4 regions of the Streptomyces sp. NBC_01116 genome follow, and region 3 is predicted to be linked to each of the others. Evidence: riboswitches for the same ligand, from Rfam matches in the RefSeq annotation. Region 3 holds a riboswitch; each other region holds the start of a gene.
The links. A riboswitch is a leader RNA that binds a small molecule or an ion and turns the genes downstream of it on or off. The one in region 3 is predicted to bind cyclic di-AMP.
Positions count from the first base shown of each region.

Region 1: it holds a riboswitch for cyclic di-AMP, as region 3 does, so the genes downstream of both, OG245_RS28945 (M23 family metallopeptidase) here and OG245_RS23530 (NlpC/P60 family protein) in region 3, are expected to answer to the same signal.
Region 2: it holds a riboswitch for cyclic di-AMP, as region 3 does, so the genes downstream of both, OG245_RS04340 (C40 family peptidase) here and OG245_RS23530 (NlpC/P60 family protein) in region 3, are expected to answer to the same signal.
Region 4: it holds a riboswitch for cyclic di-AMP, as region 3 does, so the genes downstream of both, OG245_RS35525 (transglycosylase SLT domain-containing protein) here and OG245_RS23530 (NlpC/P60 family protein) in region 3, are expected to answer to the same signal.

Region 1 is NZ_CP108644.1:6,556,939-6,561,721, reverse strand. Features, by position in the region: gene OG245_RS28950 (GntR family transcriptional regulator) at 1-79, opposite strand, end outside; gene OG245_RS28945 (M23 family metallopeptidase) at 257-1,072, opposite strand; cyclic di-AMP (ydaO/yuaA leader) riboswitch at 1,086-1,252, opposite strand; gene OG245_RS28940 (M16 family metallopeptidase) at 1,476-2,846, opposite strand; gene OG245_RS28935 (M16 family metallopeptidase) at 2,873-4,255, opposite strand; gene OG245_RS28930 (DNA topoisomerase (ATP-hydrolyzing) subunit A) at 4,524-4,783, shown strand, end outside.
Region 2 is NZ_CP108644.1:1,052,576-1,057,358, reverse strand. Features, by position in the region: gene OG245_RS04360 (helix-turn-helix domain-containing protein) at 1-419, opposite strand, end outside; gene OG245_RS04355 (ATP-binding protein) at 655-1,086, shown strand; gene OG245_RS04350 (LysR family transcriptional regulator) at 1,101-2,024, opposite strand; gene OG245_RS04345 (LysE family translocator) at 2,098-2,757, shown strand; gene OG245_RS04340 (C40 family peptidase) at 2,833-3,303, opposite strand; cyclic di-AMP (ydaO/yuaA leader) riboswitch at 3,307-3,492, opposite strand; gene OG245_RS04335 (hypothetical protein) at 3,846-4,151, opposite strand; gene OG245_RS04330 (ATP-dependent Clp protease proteolytic subunit) at 4,189-4,783, opposite strand, start outside.
Region 3 is NZ_CP108644.1:5,318,149-5,322,931, forward strand. Features, by position in the region: gene OG245_RS23520 (NlpC/P60 family protein) at 133-1,212, opposite strand; gene OG245_RS23525 (hypothetical protein) at 1,469-1,822, shown strand; gene OG245_RS23530 (NlpC/P60 family protein) at 1,868-3,070, opposite strand; cyclic di-AMP (ydaO/yuaA leader) riboswitch at 3,069-3,235, opposite strand; gene pcrA (DNA helicase PcrA) at 3,505-4,783, shown strand, end outside.
Region 4 is NZ_CP108644.1:8,108,366-8,113,148, reverse strand. Features, by position in the region: gene OG245_RS35530 (GMC oxidoreductase) at 1-1,487, opposite strand, end outside; gene OG245_RS35525 (transglycosylase SLT domain-containing protein) at 1,644-2,486, opposite strand; cyclic di-AMP (ydaO/yuaA leader) riboswitch at 2,492-2,679, opposite strand; gene OG245_RS35520 (FAD-dependent oxidoreductase) at 3,132-4,523, shown strand; gene OG245_RS35515 (SpoIIE family protein phosphatase) at 4,738-4,783, opposite strand, start outside.

The sequences.
Region 1 (4,783 bases), 1.2 Mb from region 3:
GGCGGCCGCCGCGCTCGAAGACACCGGAGACGATGTCGTCACGGATGGCCGTGCATACCGAATGCGCGGGAATGCGCATATCCGAACCTCCGCCTTGATCCCCGCGGAACGCGGCCGCCCGACGTCTGTTCCGTGACTCTAGGGCAATCCGCCGGAATTTCCGATGGCAGGCCGGAATCCATGAATATCTCCGGGCCGAAATCGCCGAAGGCCCCGACGGGTGCCGGGGCCTTCGGACGGGGTCGCGCGGTGCGGGTCAGACGTTCAGGCCGTGGGAGCGCAGGTAGCCGACGGGGTCCATGTCGGAGCCGTAGTCGGGGCTGGTGCGGGCCTCGAAGTGCAGGTGCGGGCCGGTGGAGTTGCCGGTGGAACCGGAGAGGCCGATCTGCTGGCCGGAGGAGACGCTCTGGCCGACGGAGACGCCGATCGAGGAGAGGTGGCCGTACTGGGTGTACGTGCCGTCCGTCATCCGGAGCACGATGTTGTTGCCGTACGCGCCGCCCCAGCCGGCCTCGACGACCGTGCCGGCGCCGACGGCGACGACGGAGCTGCCGGAGGCGGCCTGGAAGTCCACCCCGGAGTGGCTGCCGGAGGACCAGAGCGAACCGCCGGTGTTGTAGCCGGTGGTGACGTGGGAGCCGGCGACCGGGAGGTGGAAGGCGTTCAGCCGGGCGCGCTCGGCGGCGCGGGCGGCACGGGCCTTCTCCTCGCGGACCTCCTTGGCGCGGGCCTCGGCCTTGCGCTCGGCCTCCGCCTTCGCCTTGGCCTTGGCGGCCTTCTCGCGGGCCTCCGCGGCGGCCTTGGCCTTCGCCTTGGCGATCGCGTCGGCCTGCTGCTTCTGGGCGTGGGCCTGCGCGTCTATCTGCTCGGCGAGGGTCACGTCGAGGGCGACGGCCTGGGTGAGACCGGTGTCGGCGGCCTTCGCCGGCTCGGCGTCCGCGGCGAGGGCCGGGGAGGCCAGCGAGCCGAGGACTCCGGTGGTGGCCAGGGCCGCGATTCCGGCGGCCTGGGCGCTCCGGCGCGTGAGGCGGCTCGGGGCACGGTGCTTCCCGGTGGCACGGGTGAACGCCATGGAGGGGCTGATCCTTTCCTTCCTTCTCGCCTACCGGGTTAGCTGACGGGTTCGGAGCAGGAAGGTCTCCTACGGATCCCCGCGCCGGTTCGCGGCACGGGCCTCCGATTCACCCCAGGGACTTCGTGGGTCCCCGGCTCCCCAGGCTCGCGCCTGACGGGGACTCGGCGATGACTGCCCGGCGCCGCGGCTGCGGCATACGGGTGACGGACAGCCGAGCCGACGCTAGGCGGGGCGACTTCCCCACGCCAAACGGACCAGGGGATTTGTCGCACATCCCACAGGGCAGACAGGCAGCCTCTCCCCCAAAGGGGGATGTCATGGATTAATCGGGCAAAAAGGGAGGACCCCGACGAACATGCGTCCGTCGGGGTCCTGTTCACGGCGATGTGCCGCAGATGCGTCAGCCGGTGACGACGGACACCTCTCCGATACCGAGGGCCTTCACGGGCTCCTCGATCTGCGCGGCGTCCCCCACGAGGACCGTGACCAGCCGGTCGACCGGGAAGGCGCTGACCACGGCGGCGGTCGCCTCCACGGTGCCCGTCTCGGCGAGCCGGGCGTAGAGGTGGGCCTGGTAGTCGTCGGGGAGGTGCTGCTCGACCTGGTCGGCCAGCGTGCTCGCGACGGAGGCGGCGGTCTCGAACTTCAGCGGGGCGACGCCCACCAGGTTCTGTACGGCCGTCTCGCGCTCGGCGTCGGTCAGCCCCTCGGCGGCCAGCGTCCGCAGGACCTTCCAGAGGTCGTCCAGCGCCGGGCCGGTGGACTCCGTGTCCACCGAGCCGCTGATCGCGAGCATGGCCGCGCCGCCCGAGTCGGGGCCGCTGGAGCGCAGCACCTGGGCGAAGGCCCGCACCCCGTAGGTGTAGCCCTTCTCCTCGCGCAGCACCCGGTCCAGCCGGGAGGTGAGGGTGCCGCCCAGGCAGTACGTGCCGAGCACCTGGGCGGGCCACACGCGCTCGTGCCGGTCGGCGCCGATGCGGCCGATCAGCAGCTGGGTCTGGACCGCGCCGGGCCGGTCCACGATGACCACGCGGCCGGTGTCGTTCGCGGTGATGGGCGGCACCGGGCGGGCCTGGCCCGCGTTGCCCGACCAGTCGCCGAGGGTCTCCGCCAGCAGCGCGTCCAGGTCGATGCCGGTCAGGTCGCCGACGATCACGGCCGTCGCGGTGGACGGGCGGACGTGGGCGTCGAAGAAGGCGCGCACGGCCCTCTCGTCGATCCGCCGGACCGTCTCCTCGGTGCCCAGGCGCGGGCGGGACATCCGGGCGTCGGCCGGGAACAGCTCCTTGGAGAGCTGCTTGGCGGCGCGCCGGGACGGGTTGGCCTGCTCGTGCGGGATCTCGTCGAGGCGGTTGCCGACGAGGCGCTCGATCTCGCTCCCGTCGAAGGCCGGGGCGCGCAGCGCCTCGGCGACCAGCCCGAGGGCCTTGGCCAGCCGGGAGGCCGGGACCTCCAGGGAGACCCGGACGCCGGGGTGGTCGGCGTGCGCGTCGAGCGTGGCGCCGCAGCGCTCCAGCTCGGCGGCGTACTCTTCGGCGCTGTGCTTGTCGGTGCCCTCGGAGAGCGCCCGCGACATGATCGTGGCCACGCCGTCCAGGCCCTCGGGTTCGGCCTCCAGCGGCGCGTCGAGGAAGATCTCCACCGCGACGACCTGCTGGCCGGGGCGGTGGCAGCGCAGCACGGTCAGCCCGTTGGGCAGGGCGCCGCGCTCGGGCGCCGGGAAGGCCCAGGGGCGGGCCGTGCCGGGCGTGGGCTGCGGGTGGTACTCCATGGCTACTCCAGTCACGGCGGCGTCGCTCACTTGTCCGCCCCCTCGTGCGCGTCGGTGCCCTCGGTGCCTGTCGCGCCCTCGTCGGACCCGTCGGCCTCGTCGGCCGGCTCGATGGGCTCGTACACCAGCACCGCCCGGTTGTCGGGGCGCAGGGCCGCCTCGGCCGCCGCGCGCACCTCCTCCGCGGTGACGTCCAGGACGCGGCCCACGGCGCTCAGGGCGAGCTGCGGGTCGCCGAACAGGACCGCGTAGCGGCACAGTTCGTCGGCGCGGCCGGCGACCGTGCCGAGCCGGTCCAGCCACTCGCGCTCCAACTGCGCCTGGGCCCGCTCCATTTCCTCGGGGGTGGGCCCCTCGGCGGCGAACCGGGCCAGCTCCTCGTCGACCGCGGCCTCGATCGTCTCCACCTCGACACCGCCGGACGTCTTCACGTCCAGCCAGCCCAGCGAGGGCGCGCCGGCGAGCCGCAGCAGCCCGAAACCGGCCGCCACCGCCGTACGGTCGCGGCGGACCAGGCGGTTGTGCAGCCGGGAGGACTCGCCGCCGCCCAGCACGGTGAGCGCCAGGTCGGCGGCGTCACAGGCGCGGGTGCCGTCGTGGGGGAGGCGGTAGGCGGCCATCAGGGCGCGTGCCGGCACCTCCTCGTGGACCACTTCGCGCAGCTGCTCGCCGATGATGCCGGGGAGCGTCCCGTCGCGCGGCGGCCGCTTGCCGTCGTGGGAGGGGATGGAGCCGAAGTACTTCTCGATCCAGGCGAGGGTCTGCTCGGGGTCGATGTCGCCGACCACCGAGATCACCGCGTTGTTGGGCGCGTAGTACGTACGGAAGAACGCGCGGGCGTCCTCCAGCGTGGCCGCGTCCAGGTCGGCCATGGAGCCGATCGGGGTGTGGTGGTACGGGTGGCCCTCGGGGTAGGAGAGGGCGGTCAGCTTCTCGAACGCGGTGCCGTAGGGCACGTTGTCGTAACGCTGGCGGCGCTCGTTCTTGACGACGTCGCGCTGGTTCTCCATGGACTCCTCGTCGAGCGCGGCGAGGAGGGAGCCCATCCGGTCGGCTTCCAGCCAGAGCGCGAGCTCCACCTGGTGGGTGGGCATGGTCTCGAAGTAGTTGGTCCGCTCGAAGCTGGTCGTCCCGTTGAGCGAGCCGCCGGCCCCCTGGACGAGCTCGAAGTGACCGTTCCCCTTGACCTGGCCCGAGCCCTGGAACATCAGGTGCTCGAAAAGGTGAGCCAGACCGGTGCGCCCCTTGACCTCGTGGCGCGAGCCGACGTCGTACCAGAGGCAGACCGCGGCGACCGGGGTCAGATGGTCCTCGGAGAGCACCACACGCAGGCCGTTGGCCAGGCGGTGCTCGGTCGCTGTCAAGCCGCCGGAGCCGGCCTGTGCGGTGGCCGTGTGACCCATGGGCATGTACGTCCCTTCGATCGCGATACTGGACTTCCTGCCAGACCTGCCACTCTAAGCAAGCGCACCGGCACCTGGCGAAGTTCCCGTTCCTCGGATGTTTCCGTCGATGGTGTCGCGGACGCTGTCCTGGCGGGCCCCCTCGGCCCGCTTCGGACGGGTCGAGGTCGGCGTTGTCAGTCCGGCGGTCCACAATGGACCGCGTCAGTAGCTCGTGTTGTACCGAACAAGCTCAGGTTGTCCGAACAGAATCTGTGAAGGAGTCGCAGCCGCGATGGCCCGCCGTAGCACGAAGACCCCGCCGCCGCCGGACGACTTCGAGGAGAAGATCCTCGACATCGACGTCGTCGACGAAATGCAGGGCTCCTTCCTCGAGTACGCGTACTCGGTGATCTACTCCAGGGCCCTGCCCGACGCCCGCGACGGCATGAAGCCGGTGCACCGCCGCATCGTGTCCCAGATGAACGAGATGGGGCTGCGCCCGGACCGCGGCTATGTGAAGTGCGCCCGTGTCGTCGGCGAGGTGATGGGCAA
Region 2 (4,783 bases), 4.3 Mb from region 3:
TCCAGCGAGGCACGGGTCACGGCCCGCGCGTATCCCGCGGTCTGGAGCAGTCCCGGCACCACCGAGGTCTCCAGCGTCCGGACCGTACTGGCCTGCGACTCCAGGCTGATGAAATCGCGGTACTGCGGCGGGATCAACCCCCGGTAGGCGTGCCACCAGCCCGAACCGCCGCCGCCCGCCGACCCCGCGAGGACTTCGAGCAGGGAGCGCAGCTGGGTGTCGCGCACCGCGTAGACGTCCAGCAGCCGTGCCACGTCGGCGGGCGTCACCCCGCTCGCGCCCGTCTCGATGCGGCTCACCTTCGACTGGTGCCAGCCGAGCAGCCGCGCCGCGTCCCGGCTGGTCAGCCCGGAGGTGTGGCGCAGACTCCGCAGCTCCTCACCGAGCTTGCGGCGTCGGACGACGGGGCCGTGCAGCATGCCGGTCTCCTTCTGCTGTCGGGAAGGGCCGGTCCGTCACCGGAGCCGGCCCGCAGAGGGGTCAGTGTGCCGCCCGTCCACGCCGCACGGGTCCCGAATTCACCGCTTCGAGCGACAGATATATGCATATCTTGGCCGAACGTCGTTACAGGGAGCTGCATCAATGGCAATCTGGCGCGAAGCACAATCCTGGCCGGCCGCCGGTCGGCCAGGGCGGGAAAGGGACGGCGTCGCCATGGCAGACCATCAGGAAGCAACCGTCACGCTGCCGACCGATCCGGTCTCGGTCTCATCGGCCCGCAGACATGTCGCCAGGACCCTGGTCCAGTGGGGCCTGTCCGAGGACACCGACTTCGCCGACACCATCCGGCTGATCGTCTCGGAGCTGGCCACCAACGCGGTCCAGCACACGTTCGGCCAGTCGCCCACCTTCACCGTGGACCTGCGCCTCGAACGCGACGAGGAGCTGTACCTCGGCGTCACGGACAGTCACCCCCGCTGGCCCCAGCGGTTGCCCGCCGCCGTACGGCAGGACAACGGCCGCGGCATGGTCATCATCCGGGCGCTGGCCAAGGAGCGTGGTGGGCGGGTCCAGGTGACCCCGACCGCCGAGGGCGGCAAGACGGTCTGGATCGCCCTCCCCTGGGTCGTCCCGGTCCAGGGCTGACCCCGCGGTGAAGCTCATCGGGCCGGAGCCGTGCTCCCGCGGCCGAAGCCGCCGCGCAGCAGCGCGAGCAGCGTCGCCGCCGCGGCGGTCGACCGGTCGCCCCGGTGCACGACCGAGATGGTCCGGCGGAACGAAGCGGGCTCCAGCCGCCGGACCGACAGCGGGGCCGCCGCCATCGAGGCGACCATCTCCGGCACCACCGCCACCCCGAGACCCGCGCTGACCAGCGCGCACACCAGCGCGTATCCGGGCGACTCGCAGACCACGGCGGGCGTCGCCCCGGCCTCGGCGAGCGCGTTCTCGACCCCGCGCCGGGGCGGATGGGAGGGCGCGCTGCTGATCAGCGGCCGCCCCGCCAGCTCGCCGACCGGAAGCCGCCCGGTGCCCTCGGAGAGCCGATGGCCCACCGAGGTGACCAGCACCAGCTCCTCGACCAGCAGGGGTTCGACGAGAACGCCCGCCGACGGGGGCTCGGCCGCCGCCGGTTCGTACGCGTGGGTCAGGGCGAGGTCCACCTCGCCCGCGACCACCGCCGCGATCCCGCCGGGCGGTTCGTAGTCGGCGACGGCCAGCTCGACGTCCGGATGGGCCCGCCGGAACGCGCTCAGGACCGGCGGCAGCAGATGGATCCCGGCCGTTGTGAACGTGCCCACCCGCAGTCTGCCGCCCGAGAGCCCGGCCAGTCGCGCCAGCTCGTGCCGCGCCTGGTCCAGCTCGTCCAGGACCCGCCGGGCCCGGCCCGCCAGCAGCTCGCCCGCCGCCGTCAGCCGCGCCCCGCGGTGGTGGCGCACCAGCAGCGCCGCCCCGGCCTCCCGCTCCAGTTTGGCCAGCTGCTGGGAGAGCGCGGGCGCGGTGTAGCCCAGGCGGGCGGCGGCCCGGGTGATCGATCCGGCCTCCGCGACCGCCACGAGGGCCGCGAGCCGTGTCGGGTCGTACATGAAAGCGTTCCTTTAGGCAGACCCAGAAGATTGCAAGTACACGCTAAAGGCTGCGTCGGTCCAAGGTGGACCCATGGACGCACAACTGATCGCCTTCACCGGGGTCGCCGCCGGCATGGTCGCGCTGCCCGGCGCCGATTTCACCGTCGTCGTACGCAACGCCCTGGCATCGCGCACCGCCGGCCTGGCCACCGCGCTCGGCGTCGCCGGAGGGCTGCTGGTGCACACCGCGCTGGCGGTCGCCGGGCTCGCCGCGGTGCTGGTGACCATGCCGGTGCTCTTCCGCACCGTCCAGCTGCTCGGCGGCGTGTACGTGCTCTGGCTCGGGATCAGCGCGTTGTACGCGATCCGCCGCCGGCCCTCGCCGGACAGCTCCGGATCGCCCTCCGGCACACGGGAGGGCGATCCGGGGCGGCCCGTGCCCAGGGAGTTCGGACGCGCGCTGCGCCAGGGGTTCCTGACCAACGCGCTCAACCCGAAGGCCCCGGTCCTCTTCCTCAGCCTGCTGCCGCAGTTCGTGCCCCACGGTCAGCCGCCGCTGCCCAGGACCCTGCTGCTCGCGGCCCTGGTGGTGGTGCTGGCGCTGATCTGGTTCCCGGCCGTCGCCCTGCTCGTGGACCGGCTGGGCCGGTGGCTGCGCCGCCCGCGTACCGCCCGCGCCATCGAGGGCGGCAGCGGGGTGGCGCTCACCGGTCTGGGACTGGCGCTGGTCACCGGCCCCCTGCTGCGCTGAGGGCGTGGTGGGCGTGGTGGGCGGCCCCGAGGCAGGGCCGGGCCGCCCGCACGGAAAGAGCGTCCGGTCGGTGGGTCAGCGGACCCGTCCGTACCAGACGCTCTTGGACCAGATTTTGGCCAGTCGCACCACGTCCCCCGATTTGGGGGAGTGCCAGATCTTCCCGGCCCCGGCGTAGATGCCCACGTGGTAGACGCTGCGCCCCGAATGGAAGAAGACGAGGTCGCCGCGTTTGCGCTGCGACTTCCCGATGTGGCGGGTCTTGTTGTACTGCTGCTGTGCCGTGCGGGGGAGCTTCTTGCCGGCCTTCTTGAACGAGTAGGCCGTCAGCCCCGAACAGTCGAAGCGGCTGGGACCGGCCGCTCCGTACTTGTAGGGAGCCCCCTTCTTCGACGCGGCGACCTTCAGCGCCTTCGTCGCGTGGCCGGCGGCCTCGGCGTCGCTCACCAGACCGGGCGCCAGCATCGAGGACGTCACGGCCAGGGTGAGTACCGAGGCCGTGCCGACCCGGGCGAACAGGGACGGGACATGAACCTGCGCAGACATGCGCAACCCTTCGTCAGCCGCCTGTGAAGGATGACCTGTCGGGTTCGGGCTGGCGAAGTTGCCCGGCCGCTGACGCGGCTTCACCCCGAGGGCTTCCCGGTCTCCCGGTCGGCCCGTTGTGCTCGGGTCCTCCACTCCTGCCGATCCACTCCTGTCGACCAGTCATCCGGGCGGCGGCAGGACTCGGCGTCCGCCCGGACCGCCCCGCCGCGGTGGCGGGGGCTTGTCGTCCCAGGGATCTTGACTCACCCGGTGCCGGATTTCCGAGCTGAAACGGCGGTTTGTGAGTCTCCTCACCACTGATCCATTCAGGTGGACAGGTCGGATTCGCGCTCGTCGGCGAGCCGGGCGCACACCCTCGTACCAGCGACGAAAGCGTGCTTTTCGAGTACGGAACGCGCGCCGAACGCAAGTTGAGCCGTCGCTCGTGCGGGTGATCGTCTACGCCGAACGAGCGAGGAGAATCGGTCCCGGGACCGGGCGTGTCGTGCGCGGCTCCGACCGGTCCGCTCCCGTATGGCGCTCCCCGTGCGCGGGGCCGGTCAGTTCACGGGCGGTGGCATCGCGACCCGGCCCGCCCTGCGCTCCCCGTCGAGGACGCGCAGGGCCCGCGCCAGGGTGGCGGCGTGGATCCGCGACTCGCCGCGCTCGTGCATCAGGGCCAGGGCGTCGCGCAGGGCCGCGGCCCGGGAGGCCAGGGCCTGGGCGGCCCGCAGCGCGCTGTAGGTGTCGCTGCCGCGGGCCGGATTGATCCGGCCCACCTGGTCGAGCACGGCCAGGTAGCAGTCGACGAGCTCGCCCTCGGCGCGGGTCAGTGCGGGCAAGGGTGGGAAATCGGTTGGCTCCATCGGCGTTTCACCTCGCGTCGTACGGCGGCCGGGAGAGTCAGCGGTTCTCCACGACGTGGTCGACCAGCCCGTAGGCGAGGGCGGCCTCGGCGTCGAGGATGGTGTCGCGCTCGATGTCGGCGGTGACCTGCTCCGCGGTCCGGCCCGTGTCCCGGACCAGCATGGCCGCGAACATCTCGCGGGTGCGCACCAGTTCGCGCGCGTGGATCTCCAGGTCGGACGGCTGGCCCCGCATCGGCTCCTCCATCGCGGGCTGCTGGATGACTACCCGCGCGCCGGGCAGCGCATGTCGGCGCCCCTTCGCCCCGGCCGCCAGCAGGGCCGCCGCGTACGAGCCCGCCTGCCCCAGGCAGAAGGTCTCCACCTCGCAGGTGAGGAACCGCATCGTGTCGTAGACCGCGGCCATCGCCTGGAACGTGCCGCCGGGGGAGTTGATGTAGAGCGACAGGGGCCGGTCCGGATCGGCGTGCTCCAGATACATGAACTGGGCGATGAGGTCGCTCGCGGCGACGTCGTCGACCGGGGTCCCGAGGAAGACGATCCGCTCGGACAGCAGCTTGGAGTACGGGTCCAGCGTCCGGGTTCCGGTCGCGGTGCGCTCGGTGAACTCCGGCAGTACGTAGCGGGCGTCG
Region 3 (4,783 bases):
GCGGGCGTCCTGCACGGTGGTGGCGGATCGGCAGGTTCTCGGACGACGAGTGACGGTGTACGAGCGGCGCTCGTAACGTGTCACATGGGCGTACCGGGCATCTCTGTTCGGAACCGGCACCCGCCCGGCGGACTATGCCACCCGGGTCGCTCCGGCGAAAGGCATCTGATCGACGGGCGCGATGCGGACCGGTGCTCCGGGGCGCGGGGCGTGGATCATCTGGCCGCCGCCGATGTAGAGGCCGACATGGCTGATCCCGGAGTAGAAGAACACCAGGTCGCCGGGGGCCAGTTCGGAGCGGGGGACCCGGGCCCCGGCGTTGATCTGGGTGTAGGTGGTGCGCGGCAGGCTCACGCCCGCCGCCTTCCAGGCCGCCTGGGTCAGGCCCGAGCAGTCGAAGGCGTTCGGGCCCGTCGCGCCCCAGACGTACGGCTTCCCGATCGCGCCGTGCGCGAAGGCGATGGCCCGGGCGGCGCGGGAGCCGGCGGTTGGGGCCTGAGCGCCGCGAACGGCCGAGCGGTCGGCGTGGGCCGGGCCGCCGCCGTGCCGGGCGTCGGCGCCGCGTTCGTACGCGGCGCGCTCGTCGGCGGTCAGGGTGTCCAGCAGCCTGCGGGCGTCGGCCAGCTTGGCGCGGATCGCGGTGCGGTGTTCGCGCAGCTCGGCGCGGCGGGCCGCGAGGCGTTCGGTCTCCCGGTCGGCGCGGGCCTTGACGCGGGTGATCTGGGAGACCTGCCGCCGGATGCCGTGCAGCAGGCCGCTCTGCCGGTCGCCCGCCCGGTCGAGGTAGGAGGCGCGTTGCAGAAAGGCGTCGGGGTCGGAGGAGAGCGCCAGTTGCAGGGCCGGGTCCAGGGTGCCGCTGCGGTACTGCGCGGTGGCCAGTGAACCGAGGGCGTGCCGGGCGGTGTTGAGGCGGGCGGTGCGGCGGGCGGCCTCGTCGGTCAGGGCGTCGACGGTGCGGGTGGCGGTGGCCGCCTTCTCCTTCGCCCCGTTGTACTTCTCGGTGGCGACCTCGGCGTCGTGGTACAGCCGGTCGGCCTTCGCCCTGACCTGCGTGGCGGTGGGGGCCGGTTCGGCGGGGGCCGCGCCCGCTCCGGTGACCGAGCCGGCGGTGGCCGCCCCGGCGAGCGCCAGGGTGGCGGCGGTGCGGGCAGCAGAGCCGGTGAGCGGGCGCTGCTTGGGTTTTCGGTGGGCTGACCTGCGGTGCGCTGCCACGGGGGCGGCATCCTTCCTGCCGGCTGCCCGCCGGGGGATACCGGCGGGTCCGTGAAGGACGCTAATCCTGGTGGCGGGAAAAGAGTCGCCATGACTGCTATTGCCCCGATGTGACCTTTCCGTGGCCTTGGTTGATCACTGATACCTCCGTGCATCGGGGCAATGCGTGACAATGCGGTCAATTCCGGAGGAGGTGCGCAAGGAAGGCTTGCCTCACTGAAAGGTAAAACCTTGGCCATGGTTAGGCTCCGGAGCCATGGACGTACTCATCAATGTCTTCGTCGCCCTGCACATCATCGGCATCGCCTCCCTGCTGGGCGGCTTCCTGACGCAGATGAAGGCCATGGGAGCGGGCACCGCCCGCTTCACCCCCGCCATGCTGCACGGCGCGCTGACCATGCTCGTCACCGGCGTCGCCCTGGTCGGACTCAACCAGGCCGACGACCAGGCCGTGAACAACGTCAAGATCGGCATCAAGCTCGCGCTGCTGGTCGTGATCCTCGCCCTCGTCTACGTCAAGCGGGACGACGAGACGGTGGACAAGGGCGCGTTCGCCGCCGTCGGCGGACTGACGGCCGCCAACATCTTCATCGCCACTGTCTGGACCTGAGACGTTCCGGGGGCGGCCGCCGGGAAGCCGCCCCCCGGACGCGCACTACGCCGGGCGCACGCTTCCGTAGATCGGCATGGAGTAGATCGACTCCTCGCGCACGTTCGCACCCGGCTTCGGTGCGTGGATCATCATCCCGTCGCCCTTGTAGACGCCCACATGGCTGATGTCGTCGTAGAAGAAGACCAGGTCGCCCGGCTTCAGGTCGGACGTGGCGACCCGGGTCCCGACCTCCACCTGGTCCCAGGTCGTCCGGGGCAGGGTCACGCCCGCCTCCCGCCACGCCGCCTGCGTCAGCCCCGAGCAGTCGTAACTGGAGGGGCCCGACGCGCCCCACACGTACGGCTTCCCGATCTGCGCGCGGGCGAAGGCCAGCACCTTCTCCGCCTTGGCGGCATAGCCGCTGCCCGTACCGGAACCGGTGCCGGAGCCGGGGTCCGTGCCCGTACCGGAACCGGAACCCGTGCCCGAGCCGCCGCCGGGCTCCTTCGCGGCCTCCTCGCGGGCCTTCTCCTCGGCCTCGGCCCTCTCCTTCGCCTCGGCGGCCTGCCGGGCGGCCAGCCTGGCCGCCTTCTCCTTCGCCTCGGCCTCCTGCCGGCGCTCCAGCTCCGCCAGCCGCGCCTTCTCCTCGGCGGTCAGCCTCGACAGCAGGCCCCGGGCCTCGGTGAGCTTGGTCTGCACGTCCTTCTTGCTGGAGGCGAGCGTGGCCTGCGTCTCGGTGAGGGTCTCCAGGCTCTTCACCGCCTCCGCGCGCTTCTTCGCCGCCGAGGCCTGCTGCGTACGGAAATCGGAGACGGCCTTCTGCTGCCGCTCCGTCGCCCGGTCCATCAGCCGGCTCTGGTCGAAGTACCCCTGCGGGTCGTCCGCCAGGAAGAACGTCGCCGTGGGCGCGATGCCGCCGCTGCGGTACTGGGCCGCCGCGTAGGAGCCCAGCGCCCTGCGTGCCTCGTTGATCTTCTCGGTCCGCTTCGCCACGTCGGAGAGCAGCGTGTCGACCTTCGTCCGCTGGGACGCGGAGGCGGCCTTGGCCCGGTTGTACTCCTGGGTCGCGGTGCCCGCCTGCCGGTACAGGGCGTCGACCTTCTGCTGGACTTCCTCGATGGCGGGCTTCGGCTCCGCGGGCGCGGCCGTGGCGCTCTGCGTGGAGAGCAGCGTCACGGAGGCCAGCGCGGCCGTCGTCAGACCGACGGCGGGGGTGGTGGTGCGCACCTTCGTGCGCGGCTTGCGATGCGATGCCAAGACCGGCATCTCCTTCCGTGGACCGCCTACCGGGTTAGCTGTCGGGTTCGGACGGAACGGAAGGCTGTCCTACGGTCCGGATGCGAGGGCACGGACCGATTCACCCCGGTGCTGCGTGTGGGTCCCCGGTTCCGGACTGCCCGGGTGGCAGGACGGATTCGGCGGAGGCGCCCGTCGGGCGTGGTTCGCCCCAGGGAGGTACGGGTCACCTGACCGAGCACGCTAGCCAACCGGCCCCGCCGCTGGGAAGGACGATGAGCGATATGCCCGATACATTTTCGTGACCTTTCCGGATCGGGGCTCCGGCACCCCCTCCGACCGGGCGATCCTTCACGGAACGTCGACGTCCGGTCCCCGTGCGTACGGGTGACGGTGGGGTGCGGGCGGCCCCTTCCCGCCTTCGGCGGAGAGTTGTCAGTCCGGCCGCCTAGACTCGGGAGGCGATGAGCAGCCTCTTTGACGACAGTTTCCTGACCGGCCTCCAGCCCGCGGAGGACGGCCCCCCGCCGCCTCCCGAGGACCACGCGCCCGAAGCGGTGCCGGAGGACCTCTTCGAGGGCGTCTACGACGCGCCCCCGCCGCCCCGGGACGGGTATTACCGGGACGGCCACCCGCGCCCGGCGATCGACTCCGCCGCGCTGCTCGACGGGCTGAACACCGAGCAGCGCGCCGCCGTCGTGCACGCCGGTTCCCCGCTGCTCATCGTCGCCGGGGCAGGCTCCGGCAAGACCCGGGTCCTCACCCACCGCATCGCCCATCTGCTGGCCGAGCGCGGGACGCACCCCGGGCAGATCCTCGCGATCACCTTCACCAACAAGGCCGCGGGCGAGATGAAGGAGCGCGTCGAGCAGCTCGTCGGCCCCCGCGCCAACGCCATGTGGGTCATGACCTTCCACAGTGCGTGCGTCCGCATCCTGCGCCGCGAGTCGAAGAAGCTCGGCTTCACCTCGTCGTTCTCGATCTACGACGCCGCCGACTCCAAGCGCCTGATGGCCCTGGTCTGCCGCGACCTCGACCTGGACCCGAAGCAGTTCCCGCCGAAGTCCTTCACCGCCAAGGTCTCCAACCTCAAGAACGAGCTCATCGACGAGGAGACCTTCGCCGGGCAGGCGACGGACGGTTTCGAGAAGACCCTGGCCCAGGCGTACGCGCTCTACCAGGCCCGCCTGCGCGAGGCCAACGCCCTGGACTTCGACGACATCATCATGACGACGGTCCACCTGCTCCAGGCCTTCCCGGACGTCGCCGAGCACTACCGCCGCCGCTTCCGGCACGTCCTCGTCGACGAGTACCAGGACACCAACCACGCCCAGTACACGCTGGTACGGGAGCTGGTCGGCCCGGCCGGGGAGGCCGACGCCCCCGCCGAGCTGTGCGTGGTGGGCGACGCGGACCAGTCGATCTACGCCTTCCGGGGCGCGACCATCCGCAACATCCTCCAGTTCGAGGAGGACTACCCGAGCGCGACGACGATCCTGCTGGAGCAGAACTACCGCTCCACGCAGACGATCCTCTCCGCCGCCAACGCCGTCATCGAGCGCAACGAGAGCCGCCGCCCCAAGAACCTCTGGACCAACGCCGGCAGCGGCGCCCGCATCACCGGCTACGTCGCCGACACCGAGCACGACGAGGCGCAGTTCGTCGCCGACGAGATCGACCGGCTCACCGACGCGGGCGACGCCAGGGCGGGCGACGTCGCCGTCTTCTACCGGACCAACGCCC
Region 4 (4,783 bases), 2.8 Mb from region 3:
TCCAGGACCGCGCCGCCCAGCGGGTGGTAGGTGAGGTGGTCGCCCCAGATCTTGTGGACCCCGAAGAGGTCCGTGCGGTAGATCGTCCCCTCCTTCCGGTTGATCTTGTCGAAGATGGTCTTCGCGGCGTCGATGGACGGCTGCTTCCACGCCGTCTGCCAGTCCAGCTCAACCTTCCCCGCCGCGGCGTTCCAGGTGAACCGGGCCCGGTTCGGGTTCTTGGTGATGGAGAGGTAGAACGAGGCCCACGTCTCGATCCCGGTGGGCAGCGGGGCGACCTCGGCGAACGCCCCGCCGGCGTCCCAGTTGTCGATGCCGCCGGTGGGGATGGACGACTGCACCTGCCCCGTGGGGTCCCAGAGGTGGTTGGCGCGGCCGCACATGACGTTGCCGTTGTCGCCCCAGCCCCGGCCGACCTCGTTGTTGAGGAGGGGCAGCGCGCCGGTGGCCTTGAGGCCGACGAGCAGCTTGCTGGTGCCGACGCTGCCCGCGGCGAAGAACACCTTGTCCGCCGTGACGGTCTTGGTGGCGGCCGTCCGGCCGGTGGTGTCCAGCTGGTCGATGAGCACCGTGTAGCCGCCGCCCGGGGCCGGGGTGACCGTGGTGACCTTGTGGAGCGGGGAGATGGTGACCCGGCCGGTGGCCCTGATCCGGTCGATGTAGGTCTTCTGGAGCGATTTCTTGCCGTAGTTGTTGCCGTAGAGGATCTCGGCGTCCAGGGCCGACTTCGGAACGGTCCCGGCCGCCTCCTGCTTCATGTAGTCCCAGTCGTAGACGGCGGGGACGAAGAGGAACGGGAAGCCGGAGCGCTGGGCGTGTTTCCGGCCGACACGGGCGTACTGGTAGCAGTCGACGCTGTCGAACCAGGCGGGGTCGATGGTGGTGACGCCGAGTCCGCTGTTGGCGCGCGGGTAGTAGGTGCTGTACATCTCCTGGGCGTTCACCGTGGGGAGGATCGCGCCGAAGTTCTCCCGGCGCGGGGTGACGGCCATACCACCGTTGACCAGGGACCCGCCGCCCACGCCGCGGCCCTGGTAGACGGTGATGCCGCCGAACTCCTCGGCGTCCAGGATGCCGGTGTAGCGGTTGACGTTCTTGTCGATGGGAAAGCCGAGGAAGTTGCTCAGCGGCTGTTTGGTCCGGGTCCGGAGCCAGAAGGAGCGGTCGTCCGGCCTGGTGGTGTTGGCGAAGATCTTGCCGTCGGCGCCCGGTGCGTCCCAGGCCATGCCCATCTCGACCATATGGACGTCGACGCCGGCCTGGGCGAGCCGGAGGGCGGCCACGGAGCCGCCGTAGCCGGTGCCGACGACCAGCACCGGCACCCGGGCCCCGGAGCCGATCGGCGCTGCTGCCGCCCGGACGCCCGCCCACGCCGGTGCGGTGTGCCCGGCGATCGCCGCAGCACCCAGAAGAGAACCTGTTCCAGTGATGAATCTTCGACGCGAGACACCCTCGGTCCCGCTATTCGACTTGCTAGCGTCCCTCATGTGACACCCCTCACTCTCGACAGAGTGGAACAGGTTCTACTGTCGATCGCGTGGTAAGTCACTAGAAACCCGGGGGTAACTTGCCGGCGCCGCCCGGCACACCCGAGGGGCCCCGGACCATCAGGTCCGGGGCCCCTCGGGCTCGGTCGCGAAGGATCAGTAGGCGCCGAAGACGTTGTCGATCGAGCCGTACCGGTCCGCGGCGTAGTTGCACGCGGCCGTGATGTTGGCGACCGGGTCGTAGCTGTCGGTCGAGGTGCCGGGCACGTGGTAGGCCTGGAAGGTCGGGTCGATGACCTGGAGCAGCCCCTTGGACGGGGTGCCCTTGACCGCGTTGGAGTCCCAGTTGTTGATCGCGGCCGGGTTGCCCGAGGACTCACGCATGATGTTGCGGTGGATGCCCTCGTAGGTGCCGGGGATGCCCTGCTCGGCCATGACCGCCAGCGACTCCTTGATCCAGCCGTCGAGGTCGTTCGTGTACGTGACGGCCTTTTCGGCGGCCGGAGCGGCCTTCGCCACGGGGGCGGCGTTGATGCGCTCCGAACGGTCGGCACGGTCCGCCTCTCCGCCGCGGGCGGCGGACGGGGAAGCCTTGGCGGCCTTGCCCGCCTTGTCCTCGGAAGGAGCCTCGGCCTTGGTTCCGAGGGTCAGCTCGATACCGGGGTGAATAAGATCGGGATTCTCTCCGATGATCTTCCGGTTGCCTTCGTACAGCTTCTCCCAGCCGCCGCTGACGGAATACTCGCGGGCGATCTTGGAAAGCGTTTCGCCGGCCGCCACGGAATGCTGGGCGGGCGCGGCCTTCTTGGCGGAATTCGCCTGGGCCGCCGAGGCGGGCGCCACGGCCTGCTGCGGCGCGGCGACGGGGGTGGGAGCCGCGAAGGCGCTGGTGGTGCCGATCACCGGGAGGGCGAGAACGGCTCCACCGGCGGTCACCGCGACGAGGCCGCGGCGCAGCGAGATGGACGGGGAACGACGGTGCTTACCCTGTGCGGGCATGGGGGATTTCCTCTCCGGCGCCTGCGAGGTGAGCTGTCGGGTTCAGACGGGAGATGTCTGGCCGCACGCTCGTGCGACTTCACCCCAAGCCGTTCCGGTTACGGATCGGCGACTTACCTGGGTCCCCCGCTCCTGCCGTACGTGAGTGGGTTTCGGATTCCCGGACGGCGGCAGGATTCGGCGTTCCATCCGGATTGACGGTGACCGTAGGCGAGAAAGGCCGAACAGAACAAGCCCCGCATTCCGGATTCCCCTTTCCATGCAAGATCGAAAGGCGTAATTACCGGGTCGGGCCACCCCGTCACGCCGTCAACTTTGTTCGCACAGAAGGGAACCGATGCTTCCGCTTCCGCGTCCGCGCTCCCGGACGTGACGCTCACCACTCGCTCGCGGTGATGGCGAAAACAAGCTCAAGCAAATGCCCCAGGGTTCACGATAAGCCCTACATCGAGCAGAATTCCCAAAAGAACCAAATCGCCCATACCGTCACACGAAAAAGGGCCAATCGGACACTCTAGGCAGGGGCGACCGAAGGGCCCGCGGGGCGATCGCTTACGGTGTGCGGTGGAGACTAGTAAGCCAACCCTTACCTCCGACGTACGCTGTACCTGCCCGCGTTCGCCCGCCCCGAAGGATCACCACGCCATGACACGCCCCGTCCGCGTCGCCATTGTCGGAGCCGGCCCCGCCGGTATCTACGCTGCGGACGCGCTGCTCAAATCCGAGGTCTGCCAGGACCCGGGGGTCTCCATCGACCTCTTCGAGCGCATGCCCGCGCCCTTCGGTCTGATCCGCTACGGCGTGGCCCCCGACCACCCGCGGATCAAGGGCATCGTCAAGGCCCTGCACCAGGTGCTGGACAAGCCGCAGATCCGTCTCTTCGGAAACGTCAGCTACCCGCACGACATCGGCCTGGACGACCTGCGGTCGTTCTACGACGCGGTGATCTTCTCCACCGGCGCCGAGGCCGACCGGGCGCTCGACGTGCCCGGCATCCAGCTGGAGGGCTCCTACGGCGCGGCCGAGTTCGTCTCCTGGTACGACGGGCACCCCGAGGTCCCGCGCACCTGGCCGCTCACCGCGGAGAAGGTCGCCGTGCTCGGCGTCGGCAACGTCGCCCTGGACGTGGCACGCGTCCTGGCCAAGACGGCGGACGAGCTGCTGCCCACCGAGATCCCGGACAACGTCTACCAGGGCCTCAAGGAGAACAAGGCGCTGGAGGTGCACGTGTTCGGGCGGCGTGGCCCCGCACAGGCCAAGTTCAGCCCGATGGAGCTGCGGGAGCTGGACCACTCCCCCAACATCGAGGTCATCGTCAATCCCGAGGACATCGAGTACGACGAGGGCTCCATCGCGACCCGCCGGGAGAACAAGCAGGCCAACATGGTCGCGCAGACCCTGGAGAACTGGGCGATCCGCGACGTCGGCGACCGCCCGCACAAGCTGTTCCTGCACTTCTTCGAGTCCCCGGTCGAGATCCTCGGCGAGGACGGCAAGGTCGTGGCGCTGCGCACCGAGCGCACCGAGCTGGACGGCACCGGCAACGTCCGGGGCACCGGCCGGTTCACCGACTGGGACATGCAGAGCGTCTACCGTGCCGTCGGCTACTACTCGGAGGAGCTGCCCAAGCTCCCCTTCGACGTGGCCTCCGGCACCGTGCCGCACGAGGCGGGCCGCGTCATCGCCGGCGACGAGCACATGAGCTCGGTCTACGTCACCGGTTGGATCAAGCGCGGTCCGATCGGTCTGATCGGGCACACCAAGGGCGACGCCAACGAGACGGTCGCCTGTCTCCTGGAGGACCGTGCCGCCGGGCGGCTGCCCCAGCCGGCAACGCCCGCTCCGGAGGCCGTCGAGGCCTTCCTGGAAGACCGCGGCGTGCGCTTCACCACCTGGGAGGGCTGGCACAAGCTGGACGCCCACGAGCAGGCGCTGGGCGCGGCCCAGGGCCGTGAGCGGGTCAAGGTCGTGGAGCGCGAGGGCATGCTGGAGGCCTCCGGCGCCTTCGCACCGGCGAAGACCCCGGCCGATGCCTGATCAGCGCCTGATCAATGCCTGATCGACAGTACGGCCGCTAGGGCGTGTTTCGAAAGTCCCGCCTGCTCGGCGACGCCTGGCACGCACGCTCGCCGCGTTGTCGGGATCGCCCCGATACATCCAGTATCGGGGCGACCCTCCGCCTTGCGATCGCACGCACCAGACGCCGCCGAGCCCGCCCTCCGGGCGGACTGCGCTACTTTCGAAACACGCCCTAGGGGGCCGGATCCCGTGCGCCCGCCGTGCGCCCCGGGTCCGGC